DNA from 2 places in the Arcicella aquatica genome. Region 2 is predicted to be linked to the other one. Evidence: riboswitches for the same ligand, from Rfam matches in the RefSeq annotation. Region 2 holds a riboswitch; the other holds the start of a gene.
What was found. Region 2 has a riboswitch for S-adenosylmethionine ahead of VB264_RS14735 (protein-disulfide reductase DsbD domain-containing protein). Riboswitches for the same ligand answer to the same signal wherever they lie in the genome.

Region 1 (8,460 bases), on a different contig from region 2:
TTGTGGAGCTGCTACTTGCTGAATCACTGGTGCTGCACCATAACGTTTAACAGATAATTTTAACTCCGAAGTTTCAATGTTTACTTCATCAAGGGTTGATTGTGCAATAAAATCAAGGAGTTTCTGAATTTCTTTATTTTCCATGTTAGGACTGTTATAGGGATTACTTTACTCTTTCAGCGTACTCGTATGTACGAGTATCGACTTTAATTTTTTCGTCTGTTTGGATGAATAATGGTACTATAATGGTTGCTCCAGTTTCTACTGTAGCAGGTTTTTTGGGAGCATTGGCTGTATCTCCTTTGATGCCTGGTTCAGTATAAGTTACTGTCAACTCAACAAATGGAGGCATTTCGCAAGAAATAGGCAATTCAGTTTCGGCGTTAATTAAAATCTCAACTTCTTGGCCTTCTTTCATCAAGTCGGCAGCTTCAACCATTTCTTTATTAAGGGTGATTTGTTCGAAAGTGATGTTATCCATGAAAGTAAAACCAAACTCTTCAGCATAAAGATATTGGAATACTCTACGTTCAACACGAACAGGGTAGATATTTACACCTGAGTTGAAGGTATTATCAATAACTTTTCCAGAAGTCAATGATTTCAATTTTGTTCTTACAAAAGCAGGTCCTTTACCTGGTTTCACGTGCAAGAATTCAATAATTGAAAATAAATCATTATTGAATTTAATTACTAAACCGTTTTTGATGTCTGCAGTATTTGCCATTTTTTATAATTGATATTAAAATAATGATTATCAGTACAGGTAATCATCTCAGCAATATCGCTATTATTATTTTAAATAAATTTTGTTACTATGAATAAAGTATCCGCAAAATTAATCTTTTATTGATAAATAGTGAAATAAATAAATACTAGAAATTTTGCAAGGAATATTGTTGTCAATTTAGGCTTAATATGCCCATTTTAGATAGATACTTCCCCAAGTAAATCCTCCGCCAAATGCTGCTAGAATTAAATTATCTCCTTTTTTTAATTGAGATTCATAATCCCACAAACATAAAGGAATCGTAGCGGCTGTGGTATTACCATATTTTTGGATAGTCAACATCACTTTGTCAGGGCCTATTCCCATACGGTTCGCCGTAGCATCAATAATTCTTTTGTTAGCTTGATGGGGTACTAAGAAAGCTACATCTTCACCAGTAAGGTGATTACGTTCCATAATTTCAGCTGAAACATCGGCCATTCTAGTGACGGCAAATTTAAAAACCGCTGGTCCTTCTTGATGAATATAATGCTGACGTTGGTCAATTGTTTCGTGAGTAGGAGGGTAAGCACTTCCTCCAGCTTTTTGGATTAAGTGATTAGCACCCGAACCATCAGACTTCAAGATGAAATCTTGAATACCCAAGCCCTCTGTATTAGCTTCTAATAAAACAGCACCAGCGCCATCGCCAAATAGTACACAAGTAGTTCTGTCAGTATAATCAACAATTGAAGACATCTTATCTGCACCCACTACTACTACTTTCTTGTATCTACCAGCTTCAATAAACATAGCACCCGTAACAAGGGCGTTTAAAAAGCCAGAACAAGCAGCCGCTATGTCATAAGACCCAACATGAGGGATGCCTACTGCCTCACAAATAATATTGGCAGTAGCTGGGAAAAAATGATCAGGGGAGATAGTAGCACAAATTAATAAATCAATTTCCTCTGGCTTAGTGTTTGTTTTGGCTAATAAACCCTTAACTGCCTCTATTGCCATTACAGATGTACCTTTTCCTTCTCCACGTAGAATATGACGTGTTTTAATGCCCGTTCGGCTTACTATCCATTCATCAGTGGTATCAACAAATTTTGCAAGGTCAGCGTTGGTCAATATATCTTCGGGTACATAACCTTGTACTCCGGTAATTGCTGCAGTGATTTTGGTCATGGTTATATGGGAAATGCTCGAATAATAAAATATTAGAAAATCAACGTAGATTATCCAAAATTTTTATTCGCTCATTCTTATTACTTTAAGCAAACGCTTTTTTTATTTTTTCAGTTAGCTTAGATTCAACGATGCGATGACAAAGATGAACCATATTTTTGGTGGCAAGTGCCGACGAAGAACCATGTGCTATAACAACGTTTCCGTTGACGCCAATAATCGGACTACCCCCAACGGCTTCATAATTTGTTTGGTCTATGAAGTCGTCTTTAATTCCTCTTTCAGACAAAATTCCGTATAGAGATTCTCCCATTTTCAAGAGAATATTACCTGTAAAACCATCTGTTACAATAACATCGGCTTTTGCCTTGAAAAAGTCTTTGCCTTCAATGTTACCAATGAAGTTTATTTTTCTTTCTTCTTGGAGTAACTTATAGGCTTGCTGAACGATAACCGAACCTTTTTCGGGTTCTTCACCGATGTTCATCAAAGCTACTCTGGGCGATTCAATTCCCATTGTTGCTTTGGCATAAATAGAACCTAAAAGGCCAAACTGTGCTAACATTTCAGGTTTAACATCAGCATTGGCACCAATATCAAGAATTACGGCCAAATTACCGTCTATCTGTGGTGCAAAACCAGCAATAGGAGGGCGTTGAATACCTTCTATTGTTTTGATAGAAAACAACGAGCCTACCATCATGGCACCTGTGTTGCCCGCAGAAGCAAAGACATCAATTGCTCCTGTCTTTAAAAGTTTAAACCCAACTCCGATACTGGAATTGGGTTTAGACTGTAATGCTCTTACAGGATGTTCACCCATTTCTATTGTTTCATTTGCTTCCACAATTTCAATGTTAGAACCCGTAAAATTTTGGTTATCAATTATCTGCTGAATTGCTGCCGTCTGACCAATCAAAACGATGGTTACACCAGCAGGTAATTCTTGAGCTGCCAATACTATTCCTTCAACGATAGCTTTTGGGGCGAAATCTCCACCCATTGCATCAATCCCTATCTTCATTCAATTATTATTTGGTTATTCACTAACGGAATGACAAAAATAACATTTTATGAAGTGTGAAACAGCGTTTTTGTTTGAAAATAGTTTTGAAAACTGATAGTTTTTTGTCAATTCTTCGTTTGAATGTTGATATTCAGCACATTAAGAGATAGACAATTCCCAAAATCAATTAATTATGCTTGAACAGCATAACCTTCTACAACCATTTTACCTTTGTAAAATAAATTTCCTTCAAATACGTGAGCACGGTGGCGTAAGTGAATTTCTCCAGTTGTTGGATCTGTAGTGATTGTTTTTGGAGTTCCAAAATCGTGTGAACGTCTTTTATCTCTACGAGTTGTCGAGTGTCTGCGTTTAGGATGTGCCATTTGCTTATTTCTTTATTTTGTTATTCTTTATTTATCTAAAAACGTAATTTGCCAGTATGGTGGCTAAATTATTAATTATTATTCAATTTCTTTAAAATAGCCCAGCGTGGGTCTATTTCGGGTTCATCTTCGTTTGTTTTTTCTTCATCGTCGTCATCATCATCATCTGAATCTCCTGTTGAAGTAGAATAAACAATTTCTCCCTCGTCATCATCTTCCCACACTAAATCTTCAAAGTCTTCGTCTAAATCATCATCATCTAAACTTGATAAAAATGTTTGTTCTTCAACTTGAAAACGGGGATGAAGCTTTTTCATTGGAATCTGCAAGCCAATGAATTCATAAATATCTTGAGCTACGTTGATATACTGTGTATTTCTATCAATCAACATCAACTCATCTGTAATCTCTTCGGTGTGGTCAGAAAACTTTAAAATCATTTTCTGAGTAATATCCACAGGGAAATCGAAAGTATCCAAGCTACGGTCACAAGTGAGTTCTACAGAACCTACAATATGATACAATAATTGAATCATTACTTCCGATTTATCTAAAGTGACGGTAGCTTTGAAATTCCCTTTTTCGATTAAATCTTGCTCTAATGCCACAAAAAAGTCATCACCTCCCTCAAATTCATGCACATAATGCTTGTTTTCAAGGCGGAAGATGTCAATCTTAAATGTATTTAATATGCTCTTATTCACTTGGTTTCATCGAAAAGACTGCAAAATTAGGGACTATTTTTTACAATGACAAGTATTGAACAAAATATTACCAGTACTTATTGCCAAATATCTTTTGGATAACGACCTTTGTTCTATGAAACAGATTATAAAAAACAATCCTTTATATTTTGGCTTGTATATCGTAGTATGGCTTATAGGGCTTGTATGGGTGCTTAGTACCAATAAATTTGACCAAATGGTATTGATTAACCGATATAATGCTTTGTGGGCAGACTCATTTTTTATAATGGCTACACAATTGGGAGAAGGATGGTTTTTTGTGGCCATCATCCTAAGTTATTTATTTATTAGTTATGATAAAGCACTGATACTTACGGCTTCTCTGGGTTTAAGCTCTCTAGTTTCGTTTTTATTAAAACTTAGTTTTGATAACCTCCGTCCCATGGCTTTTTTTGCGGATAAGCATATAAAATGGTATTTTGTTGATGGCGTAAAAATTAATATTCACCTCAGTTTTCCTTCTGGGCATACCACTACTGCCTTTGCAGTTTTTACGTTGCTTACTATCTTTCTTATCAACAAAAAGTGGTCTGTGCTCTTTTTATTATTAGCTTGTTTGGCCGGCTATTCAAGATGTTATCTTTTCCAACATTTCCCTGAAGATGTTTTGGCGGGCTCTGTTGTTGGGACGGTTAGTAGTATGGTAGTGTATATACTGGTTAATAAAATGCTTGAGAATAATCCCAAAGACTGGCATAGAAGAAGACTGATTAACCATAAGAAACCCTGATTTCTTAGGAGGAATTGAGTGATTTAGTGAATGAATGATTTAGTGATTAGCCTATTTAAACAGCAACCTCAAATAGCTCAAAATTACGCTGTTCTATTATGTCGTTTATAAATGTCTGATTAAAGATGTTGCATGGAAATGACAACTCAAAACTCATCACTCAAAATTCATCACTCTATTGTTCTATCAAATTCTTCCTTTCCAATTTCTTAAAGAAATCATACATCGGGTTAACATCTAGTTTCACAAACTTCTGCCATAGTTTAATAGCCTTAGTAATTAATTGACTTTCTATCAGAAAACCATCGTGACCATACAGCGAATCTAAAGCTTGGAAAGTAGCCCCAGGGATATGTTTTGCCAAAAAGGCTTGTTCATTAATCGGGAACAGCGCATCTGATTTGATGCCCATTACCAATGTTTTAGCCTTAATCTGCGAGAGTGCCTGAATAGCTCCGCCTCTGCCACGACCCACATCCTGCGAATCCATCACCTGCGAAAGTACATAATATGAAAAAGCATTGAAACGCTGGGCTAGTTTTTCTCCTTGATAGCGTTGGTAGCTCATAGCCCGATGCACTTTGCCCAAAGATTCATCTTTACGGGCTTGTGTTACGCCATAGGTTTCATAATTTCTATACGAAATCAAGGCGGTAGCTCTGGCAGCTTTCATGCCTTCGATACCTGCTTGTGGGTGACTATCTTTCCAAGTTGGGTCTACTTCAATCGACATCCTTTGTGATTCATTAAACGCAATCCCCCACGGTGAATGTTGTGCATTAGTAGCAATCAAAATCAGGTTTTCAATCAAATTAGGCTGAGAAATAGCCCATTCTACACTTTGTTGACCACCCAAAGAACCGCCAATACAGGTTTTGATTCGAGTAATTCCGAGATGCTCGCGGAGTAAATCAAAAGAATTGACAATATCGCGAATAGTAATAAAGGGAAATGTATGGAAATAGGGCTCGCCAGTAGCTGGATTGATAGAAAGAGGACCAGTACTGCCATAATGTGACCCTAATACATTCACACAAATGATAAAATGTTTATCAGGGTCGAATAGTTTACCTCTGCCTACTAACCCTTGCCACCAATCTTCTACATCATGACTACCCGTAAAGGCATGACAAACCCAAATTACATTAGAGCAATCAGCGTTTATCTTACCTAATGATTGATAAGCTAATGTTACTTCTGGTAAAATACCTCCTGCCTCTAATTCAAAGGCTTGATTATATTTAAAAAGATTATTCAATGTATAAAAGACTTGAGCACCAATACTCATTTGAGTGAAACCTTTATTTACGCAATCAAAAGCGAATGATAAGATAATTGCTTTTGTAAATCCTCGAAACTTTCTTCATATTCCCAGTACATTAATCGTCCATGCGAACCCGTCACCAAAATGTATTTTTCAGAAATAGACTGTATGCGGTTGATGGCCACAACCTTTACCATGTTCTGGGGAACAGTTACTTCTTCAATAATTTCCTTATTGTTGGCGTCGAAGCCATGAACAATGAGGTAATTGCCCGTTGTGATTTTAATAAATTTTGACATAATAGCTGACAAATTTGGTCACGAAAAAATCATGACGATAAACGAAAATAAATCGTAAACCTGACGAATACTTTACAGCATGAAAAAATGACTGGGAGAGTACTTCGTAATTGGTTTATATTTCCTAAAAACTAGCCAAATGACTATACAGTTTTTAGGTAGGAATTAGCACCTTGCCTTTACGAGCGGTAGGTTGCCAGAAGTTCATAGAGCCTATTCTCTCCCTTCTTCTTTATAAATCAATTACCTGTGGAGGTCGAAACCTCAGAGGAAAATTGACTTGATGATGCAAAGTAAATCGTGAAAGCTTGAAAAAGCAAATTTTTTAGGCATTCTCCCTAAAGAATCTTCTTTCAGGGTAAAAAATAGGTTAGCCTGTTAAGTTCAATCCATTTCTATTAGGGAGTGACTTAAGTCCTATCGATTACCCATATCTTTTAAAAAAGTTGAAATGAAGATGTGATTATTGATAAAATTGGTTCAAATAGACTTAAATCGCCTTTCAAACCGAGGTTTGGTCGCCTCATGTCACAGCCTGACTACATGAAGCTCTTATCCCTAGCGAGGGACTTAAGTCCCTCGCTAGGGATAAATACCTTGATTGTCAGTTATTTATATACTTGTGGGTAATCAATAGGACTTAAGTCAACCACTAATAGAAAAGATTGCTGGTAATTACCCCATCAGAAGGTCAATACAAAAAAGCTTAACATTACTGAATACCTTTCAACAAACCATCCATTAATACATCGATATCATTCATATCATTATAAAGATGTGGCGCAAGCCTGATAGATTGTCCTCTGAACGAAACAAAAACTTTGCGTTCTTGCAAGGCAGCTTGAATTTTTTGGTAATCGACATGCTCGGGAATTCTGATACCTACTAAATGGCTACTTCTGTATGGTTTTTCTTCTACCCAGTAGCCATGTGCTTGTAAAATTTCTAAAGGTTCTTTCAGCAATTCATCACAATAGTTATTGATAGCATTTACTCCCCAAACATTGATTTGTTCTATCGCCGCAGTGAGCATGGGGTTTAAAATAAAGTTACTTCTTTCACCCATGTTGTATCTATCCGCTTTGGCTCTATACTGAGTTTGATAATTAATCAAATTTTTAAAATCCTCAGAACCCACCCGATTTATCCAGTTACGTTCCAAGGGATTACCCTCATCAAAAAAAGCTCCGAAATAGGCTACTCCTGCTGAATAAGGGCCTAAAAGCCATTTATATCCGGGATTGATGATGGCATCGGGCTGTACTTTTTGTACATCAAAAGGCATTGCTCCGATAGACTGTGTGCCATCCAATACCAACAATGCACCTACCGAACGGCAATGTTGACCAATGATTTCGGTATTAAAAGAAGTGCCATCAGCCCAGTGAGTAGGTGATACTACTACTAAACAAGTGTTGCTAGTGATGGCTTCCAACAATTTTTCATTCCATATTTTACCCCTATTTTCTAAAGATGCTGGCGGATGAACTACCCTCATTTTTAAACCTAAATTGATACAAACCTCTTCCCAAGCATATACGTCAGAAGGGAATTCTTCGCTGACCATCACAATTTCTTGCCCTGCTCGTATATTTGGCTTTCTATACAAGTTTTTAGCCACGATTGCCATGCCGTAGGACGATGAGGGTAGTAACACAATACGCTCAGGGTCGGGACAGTTAATCAGTTTGGCATACGCATTTTTAACAGGTTCAGTTGTTTCAAAAAAACTTTGTGAAGTAATGTTTTGAGGTTGCGTTTTTCGCAAAATTCCTTGAATACCAGCTTCTTCTACTGATTTAAGATTGGGTGCCATGGTGGCACAATTGATATAATGAATACCTTCTTCAAGGCTAAAAAGATGTTTTTGACAGGATAAACTCATTTTGTTGATGTTATATTGAAAGGTTTTCAAAAATACATATTCTTGACGATTTTAAGCTATAAATGATTTGTACAACACAAAAAGGTGTAATTTTGAGTATGCGTATAGATGAATCAACCATAGAACGAATCCGACAAAGTGCTGATATTGCCGATGTAATAGGCGATTATGTTTCTTTGAAGAAGAAAGGAGCAAACCTTTGGGCTTGTTGTCCATTTCATGGCGAAAAATCACCGTCGTT
Region 2 (8,460 bases):
TTCAAAACATTAAATCGCCAGTATTTGCGATTAATTTACGGTCTCCATTAAACCTAAACCAGATTTGTATAATAATTCTTAATTACATCAATTATGGAAAACAATCAGTTCTTAAATAAAATATCAGTTCGTCTGAAACTCAATAATCAGTTTGAACGCTCATTGATGTGGGTTGTTGCCATTGCTATTTATGTTATCGCTTTTAGTATTTTCATAGGCAAAGCCCCCCTGCTAGACGCTGCTTATCAAGCCAAAGAGTGGCTAGGGCCTGATTTCTATTTATATTTAGGCGTAGGTTTGTTGGCTCAATTAGTAGATGGCTCTTTAGGAATGGCCTATGGAATTACTTCTACTTCTTTTTTATTGGGAATAGGCGTTCCTCCTGCTTTGAGTAGCACAAGTGTGCATGTTTCTGAAATGTTCACTACTGGTGCATCTGCTATCTCGCATTATCAGTTTAAAAATATTAACAAAAAATTGTTCAGAGCCTTGCTTTGGGGTGTGGTAGGTTCAGTAGCGGGAGCATATTTATTGTCAGAAATCATTGATGGTAATTTTATAAAGCCTTATATCTCGCTATACATGCTGATACTTGGCGTGGTTATTTTGAAAAAAGCGTTTCAAAAAAATATCGCTAAACGTAAAACAAAACGAGTTGGGTTGTTAGCGATTTTCGGTGGATTCATGGATGCCATTGGCGGTGGTGGTTGGGGACCAATCGTTACATCTTCATTGTTAGGGCAGGGACGTAACCCACGTTATGCGATTGGTTCGGTAAATGCCGCAGAGTTTTTGATTACACTTTCTAGCGGACTTACTTTCTTGTTTTTTGAAGGAGTAAACTCTTGGCAAATCATTTTAGGATTGGTATTAGGTGGAATTATTGCCGCACCTTTTGGCGCTATTTTGATTAACAAAATTCCTAGAAGACCTCTGATGTTTATTGTTGGCTCTGTAGTAATCTTTCTAAGTTTCAAAACCTTATGGAAGGTTTTGCCAGACTTATACTTATTTATCTCAACAGTTATTTCTCATTGGTAAATACTACATGTATGAAAAAATGGAACCTTATACTCGTCATCTTTCTCTTGTTCTCGGGGAGTTCATTTGCAAATGATTTTGAATTTACCCCAAATTTGCAAAATGCTTATAATGAGCTTTGTAAATTAAAGGTGCAATCTGCTAAACAACTTTTAGCCAAAGAACCTGCGAATAATGGTATTAGAATCTGGTTGGAAGATTTTGCGGACATGATTGTGCTTTTTGCTAGCGAAGATGAAAAAGAGTATGAAAGGTTATCTGATAATGAAGATAAAAGGCTCGATTTAATCAAGGATTTAGATGAAGATTCACCTTATAATAAATTTGTTCAAGCAGAAATCAAATTGCATTGGGCATTGGTAAAAATGAAATTAGGCCATGAAACCAAAGGTGGTTTTAATGCCATTTCAGCCTATAAATTATTGGAAGAAAATCGTAAACGATTTCCAAACTTTACTGCTAATTATAAGAATCTAGGCGTTTTTCATGTTATGATAGGTTCTGTTCCTGAAAACTATAAATGGGTTACAAAACTATTAGGATTGAAAGGAGGTATTCAGCAAGGATTAAAAGAATTGAATATCGCTGTTAATGATAAAATTGTAGGAAAAGAAGCAAAGTTTTATCAGCTATTTATTCAGTCGAATGTATTGACATTGGATGATAATGAGCGACAAGATTTAAGTCAATTTGTGACTAATAATCCTGATAATTTAGCGATTAGTTTTTTAGGCGTATCGATATTGCTAAGAAACAACAAAAGTGAGATGGCTCAAAAAGTATTACAGAACAGACCCAGTGGTGCTGCTTATATATCCATGCCTATTTTTGATTTGTATCAAGCTGAAATCTTATTTAACAAAGGAAACTATTCGCCAGCTATTCAGTATTATCAGAGTTATCTAAAAAACTTTCGTGGGAATAGCTTTTTGAAAGATGTAAATTTTAAATTGTTTCTTGCCAATTGGCTAACAAACAACCCTGATAAAGCATTGAATCATTTGGCTAAGATTCCGAATGTGGGCAAGAAATTCTCTGAAACAGATATTATTGCACAAAATTTTTATGAACAATTTCAGAAAACAAAAGCTTTTCCAAACAAGAATCTAGTAAAGGCTTGTTATGCTTTCGAAGGAGGACATTATACAGAAGCCTTAGCGTTTTTGGATAACCTTGAAGAAGATTCGTTTACTTCACAGATTGATAAGGCTAACTTCAATTTTAGAAAGGCAAGTATCTTGCAAAAAATGAATGCACAGACGCAAGCAATTCCTTTTTTTGAGCGTGCAATGGCACTTTGTGCAGGACAAAACTGTCATTTTGGAGCAAGTTCTTCCTTGCAATTAGGCTATATTTATCAACAAAGAAATGATAAACCAAAAGCCAGACTTTCGTTTGAAAGAGCAATTGCCTATAAAAAACACGAGTATAAAAACTCGATAGACAATAAGGCACAAGCGGCGTTAACCGAAATGGGTATTTAATTTTCATGAAATAATTTTTTCAAAAAAAGTCATAAATTTTAAGTAGAAAATTTGGAATTGTAATATTTAAAATAGAACTTTGTCTATCGAATAAGTAGATTTATAAAGAACGAAGGGAGAGATAAGGCTCAATTATCTTCTGGCAACCTGTAAACCACCATCAAGGTGCCCCAACCTTATTCTAATGATAAATCATAAAAAATCACAAAAAAATATTGTAATAAGCAATACAACATAACCTTGTGTTTTAACTCAACCTAATACATAATGAGACGTATAGTTATAATCGTGTGCTTAATTTTTGCGTCTATTGCAATTAAAGCACAGCAAATCAATCAGATTGTTAGCTGGAAATATAGCTATTCCAATCCTAGTTTTAAAGTGGGCGATGAGGTAGAATTAGTCTTTACAGCTAATTTGGAAAAAGGATGGTCGTTGTATTCAAGTGACTTTAAAGCTGATGTTGGGCCACAACCTACTACCTTTTGGTTTGCCGAAAATGGTTCTTTTGAATATGATGGTAAGATTGTACCAGTTAGTCCTTTAAAAAAAGTCGATAAGAATTGGGGATTTGAAGTGTCTTATTTCAAAGATAAAGCAGAATTCAGGACTAAAGTCAGAATCGTAGAACATTCATTAGACATTTTTGGAGGAATAAAAGGGCAACTATGCAATGATAAAAAGGGCGTTTGTATCCCATTTGAACAAAAATTCCAATTTTAGAAAATATTTGCAATCAGTAAATATTTAGAAACCTCTTTCAAAAAAATAAATACAATTCATCAACAATACAGTGAAGTGAAATGACCTCTTAAGCCTATTAGCTTGAAAATTAATCAGACAACAATCTAAAAAACTAAACACCATGGAGATTTATTGTGATAACGCCGCTACGACAGCCTTAGATTTGGAGGTATTAGATACCATGATTCCATATCTAACCAATCATTTCGGTAATCCTTCTTCTAGTCATGCGATAGGAAGAAAAGCTAGAGAAGCGGTAGAAGAGTCGAGGCAGAAAATAGCTGGACTTTTGAATGCCTCAGAAAATGATATTTTCTTTACTTCTGGTGCTACAGAAGCCAATAATTTAGCACTTTCTGGAGCAATTAAAACCTATGAAATTAAGCATGTTATAACAAATAGACTAGAACACAAAGCCGTTTTACAGACCTTGGGGCAGTACAGCCAGAACAATGAATTGGAGACTGATTTTGTGAAAATTGACAGTCGTGGGAATATTGATTTGAATCAGTTTGAATGGCTTTTGAAGAATAACCACCAGACGTTAGTGAGCTTAATGCACGCTAACAATGAGATTGGAAATTTGAATGATATTGCAAAAATTGGCGAACTCTGTAAGAAATATGACGCTATCTTTCATAGCGATACTACGCAAACGATTGGTAAATATAGATTTGATATTAAAAAACTGAATGTAGACTATATTATTGGGTCATCACATAAATTTCATGGACCTAAAGGAGTAGGATTTATCTACATTAATAAGTACCGCAAAATACAGCCTCATATTTATGGAGGTGCTCAAGAAAGAGGAACCAGAGGTGGAACAGAGAATGTAGCAGGTATTGTGGGCATGGCTAAAGCCTTAGAAATTGCCTACAGAGATTTGGAAGAGTATCATAACTATGTTGCTTTCTTGAAATCAAAAATGAGTACTACACTACATGATTTGTTTGGAGAGGAAATTTCCTTTAATGGAGAAAGCGATTCACCGACAAACAGTTTGCCTAATATCCTAAATGTAGCTTTTCCACATCTGAAAAAAGGAGGCGTATTAGTAAATCGTTTAGATGCACTTGGCATTGCAGTTTCAGGGGGTAGTGCTTGCTCTAACCTAACGAATAATGGTTCACACGTGTTGAAAACATTGAATCGCAACCTTGATAAAGATAGCGTTCGTTTTTCTTTTAGTAAATCTAATACACCCAAAGAAATAGATTTAATTATCAAGACTATCGTAGATATTTACGAGCAAGATATTTTTATTAAAAAGACAGAGCAACAAAAAACACCTCAATTAATTTTTGCTTAAAAATTTTTATTTACGCGGTTTTTTACAAAATAAATAGTATCTTTGTCTATCGAACAAATAGGATAATATTTGAATTTTAAGCGACAGCTTTGTCAAACCTTAGTAAGAAAGTCGGTGGTTGGCTCTCTTTTAGTTTTGACGAGCTGTCGCTTAAATGTTTTATGTAAACCTACTTATTTTGTTTTAAAAAAGGAAATAAAGTAGATTCTACATGTGACTCATTGATTAGTTTACTTAATTCTTTTACTTTATCAGGATATTGTTTAGCTAGATTTTTACTTTCCTTAGGGTCTTTTGCTAAATCATACAGCTCAATAGCACCATCAGGATTTATTGACGCATTCAATTTTACAGCTTTCCAGTTTCCTTGTCTTACTGCCTGAATTCCGCCATTTTCATGAAATTCCCAATAGAGATAAGCATGGCTTGACTGTGCTTTATTACCTTTTAAGGTAGGAGCGAACGATAGTCCATCAATATTTTTAGCTACTTTTACACCTGCCAATTCACTGAAAGTAGGGAACAAATCCCAAAAAGCACCAATATGATTATTTTGAGAATTAGGCTTAATAACGTTTGTCCAACGGGCAATAAATGGTTCTCTAATGCCACCCTCGTATAAATCACGCTTATAGCCTTTAAAACCACCGCCACTATTGAAAAAATCAGGGTCTGCTCCCCCTTCTTTGTGTGGGCCATTATCACTTGTAAAAATAACCAAGGTATTTTTATCTAGGCCTTCCTGTTTCAGTTTATCTAAAATCTGCCCAACATATAAGTCAAGTCTACTAACCATTGCTGCAAAAGCCGCATGTGGATATTCCTGAGAAGTATAACCTCCTTTTGTTGCCTTTACACCATAATCATTTCCTTTAAAAGGCTTTTTAGCTAATTTGCTTTTATAATATTCAAAAATACTATCGTTAGGAACAAGTAGTTCAGCGTGTGGCAGAATATAAGGTAAGAATAAAAAGAAAGGCTTATCCTTTTCTCTATGATCAACAAAATCTAACGCCTTTTGTTGAATAATATCTGGCGCATATTCTTTATTCTCACGGAGGTTCTGATTAGCTTCTAATATTATCTTTTTACCGTTTTCCCATAGATGATTAGGGTAGTAGCGATGTGCCAAAGTCTGGCAGTTATAACCAAAAAACTGGTCGAACCCTTGTTTATTGGGGTCGCCTTCAGAGCCTACTGGTCCTAAGCCCCATTTACCAAAGGCAGCCGTTTGATAACCCGCTTTCTGGAGAACTTCTGCCACTGTTAAAACTGAATCTGCGATAGGCTCTTGTCCTTCTGGGTCAACGCCTTTATTGCCTCTGATATAAGTATGACCCGTATGCAGACCCGTTAGCAAAGAAGAACGGGAAGGCGCACAAACACTAGTCCCTGCATAAAACTGCGTAAACCGTACCCCTTGTTTAGCAAGTTTATCAATATTTGGCGTCTTGATAAGCTTTTGACCATTTACCCCAATATCGCCATAGCCTAAGTCATCCGCTAAAATAAAGATGATATTAGGACGAGGGGCTTTGTTATTTTTGGTTACTTGAGCTGGCGAGCTTCTAATAAAGAAGAGTGCAAAAGCAAGGCTCAGAATTATTTTTTGCATATTATAATGAGAAATAATTAATTACGATTGAGATTATAAAACAAAAAAGCATAGGTAATAAATCAACTTATTACCTATGCTTGCTAAAGACATTAAATGATTAATTATACCCTGGATTTTGTAAGTATAATCCTGCTTTTGTACCGATTTCTGTAGCTGGAACGGGATAAATTAAAAAGTCTGATGTTACGGTATTGATGGTTGTGATAGCATCATTTTTTATCCATGAGTTCATTTTAGTAACAGCGTTCCCAGAACGAACTAAATCGTTCCAACGGATACCCTCTCCTAAAAACTCTTTTCTTCTTTCTTCTAACAAAGTATCGAAACTAACATTACTGATACTCGGTAAACCTGCACGATTTCTTACCTGATTCACCAAGGCATCTACTTCTGTTTGAGTACCTTTAGCGCCTTTTAAAATTGCTTCAGCCTTAAGTAACAAAATATCAGCATAGCGTAACACGATAAAATTGATTGGCCAATCTTTACCACTTGTCCCCTTTTTAGCAATATCAATATATTTTTTAATAAAAGGCTGAGAATATGATAATTGAATATTGAAGGCATTTCTTACATCAGCAGCGTTGGTCAAGTAAGAAGCTTTTAATTCCTTTGAGATATTAAAATTACTTGAGCCATAACCATTACCATATGAATTTGAAATTCCCTGACCCGTCCAGAAAGCCACGGGAACTAGATGGCTAGGAAATCCTGCTCCATTTGAAGAACTCATGAATTGTACATCAAAAATTACTTCTTTGTTATTCTCATTGTCATAAGCGAATACCGATGGATAGGTTGATAACAATTGATTCATTGAACCGTTGTTTGACAAGGTCTTTATCTAAAGCAAGTAATTGTTGCCCTAAAGTTAAATGACTTGGTACTCCGTGTTTTAGACCGAAAATATCAGTAAAATAGGCTTCATTAGCTTTAGCAAACTTATGGATGGAACGATAGCCAATATAGCCACAGGAAATCCCTAAAAAGATAATCCAAAGCATACTCTCAAATGGATAGCGTTGACCTTGACCTCTGCAAGGGTCAGGAAGGCTTTTAAAAAATCATTAATCTCCATTACAAAATATTATTTGGACAAAATTAATACAATATTAGAACTTAACAACCCTGCTAACCAAAGTACTTGACTAGGGTAGGATGTCAGTTTGCAAAAATGCCTTTAATTGAAAATCTCATGATAGTTTTTGAGTAAGAATTATTCAGCAAAGCTTGAGCGTAGCTTTACGCCCCATTTCCCGTTTTCTTTAGTAACTACATATAATGATTCGTAGGTCTTAATCAATGAGCCATCTGCACGGTAGCGTGAAAATTGGGTATCGACATGAACTTTATCATCAGAGGCTTGGATGATATTTCTATGATTCCACTTGCTATGATGCCAGCCTGTTTTGCCCAGTTGTATAAACACCGTTGAATCTAAAATACCAGCTTTTTCTAATATTGACATTTTGCCACTTGCCAAACGATAATGTGGGAAATGGTAAGTAGCCTGCCAAGCTTTAGCATCCTTTGCGTTGAAGGTATTCATATAGTCGTCCAATACTTTAAATACTTCTTTTTTTACGTCAGGATTACTTTCATGTGTGCCTTTCCCATCAAAAGTTTTCTTGACAAATGAGAAAAGCGTTACTGAAAACAGCAAACCTATAATGATATTCTTTTGCATAATTGAATGAATTTAAAAAAAAATAAAGATGTGTCAGTAATTTGTGAGTTGTGGACGAATAGTTACTTTATTCGTCCACAACTCATTCAAAATCAATTATTTCCAAAGCGTATTTTGTTCCAATTTTGGATTATTATCAATCTCAGACTGTGGAATTGGGTACAAGCGATGCTTGTCTGTCGCATTGGTTTTACCAACCTTAACTAGGTTGCTCACAAACGTACTTTTACCTGTAGCATCTTTCTGGCGAATCAAATCGAACCAACGTTGGTATTCAAAGACTAACTCTAAACGGCGATCTAGATACAGGGCTTCACGGAATTGGTCTTTAGTCAGCCCTTCCGTAAGGTTGGGTAAGCCTGCTCTGTTTCTAACTTTATTCAAAGATTTATAGGCCTTAGCTGTAGGACCATTCAATTCATTTTCAGCTTCTGCATGAATTAGTAATACTTCTGCATAACGAATGATGGCTACGTTTGCCGCAGATTCACTAGTCAATGAAAGTGAGTTTGGATCCCAAGTTTTATTAAAAAATGGAGTTGAGTCATTCTGTACGGCAGTGTTTACAATTGGT

Region 1: it holds a riboswitch for S-adenosylmethionine, as region 2 does, so the genes downstream of both, VB264_RS16655 (hypothetical protein) here and VB264_RS14735 (protein-disulfide reductase DsbD domain-containing protein) in region 2, are expected to answer to the same signal.

The regions. Positions count from the first base shown of each region.
Region 1 is NZ_JAYFUL010000030.1:56,438-64,897, forward strand. It holds gene accB (acetyl-CoA carboxylase biotin carboxyl carrier protein) at 1-144, opposite strand, end outside; gene efp (elongation factor P) at 164-727, opposite strand; gene VB264_RS16625 (beta-ketoacyl-ACP synthase III) at 914-1,903, opposite strand; gene plsX (phosphate acyltransferase PlsX) at 1,989-2,927, opposite strand; gene rpmF (50S ribosomal protein L32) at 3,101-3,295, opposite strand; gene VB264_RS16640 (YceD family protein) at 3,367-3,999, opposite strand; gene VB264_RS16645 (phosphatase PAP2 family protein) at 4,115-4,771, shown strand; gene VB264_RS16650 (homoserine O-acetyltransferase family protein) at 4,947-6,059, opposite strand; gene VB264_RS16655 (hypothetical protein) at 6,077-6,334, opposite strand; SAM riboswitch class I at 6,447-6,575, opposite strand; gene VB264_RS16660 (aminotransferase class V-fold PLP-dependent enzyme) at 7,047-8,219, opposite strand; gene dnaG (DNA primase) at 8,318-8,460, shown strand, end outside.
Region 2 is NZ_JAYFUL010000024.1:32,076-40,535, forward strand. It holds gene VB264_RS14720 (sterol desaturase family protein) at 1-51, shown strand, start outside; gene VB264_RS14725 (sulfite exporter TauE/SafE family protein) at 94-1,041, shown strand; gene VB264_RS14730 (tetratricopeptide repeat protein) at 1,053-2,525, shown strand; SAM riboswitch class I at 2,623-2,719, shown strand; gene VB264_RS14735 (protein-disulfide reductase DsbD domain-containing protein) at 2,793-3,248, shown strand; gene VB264_RS14740 (cysteine desulfurase family protein) at 3,391-4,581, shown strand; gene VB264_RS14745 (arylsulfatase) at 4,751-6,196, opposite strand; gene VB264_RS14750 (RagB/SusD family nutrient uptake outer membrane protein) at 6,297-7,016, opposite strand; gene VB264_RS14755 (transposase family protein) at 6,973-7,203, opposite strand; gene VB264_RS14760 (DUF6841 family protein) at 7,416-7,886, opposite strand; gene VB264_RS14765 (RagB/SusD family nutrient uptake outer membrane protein) at 7,983-8,460, opposite strand, start outside.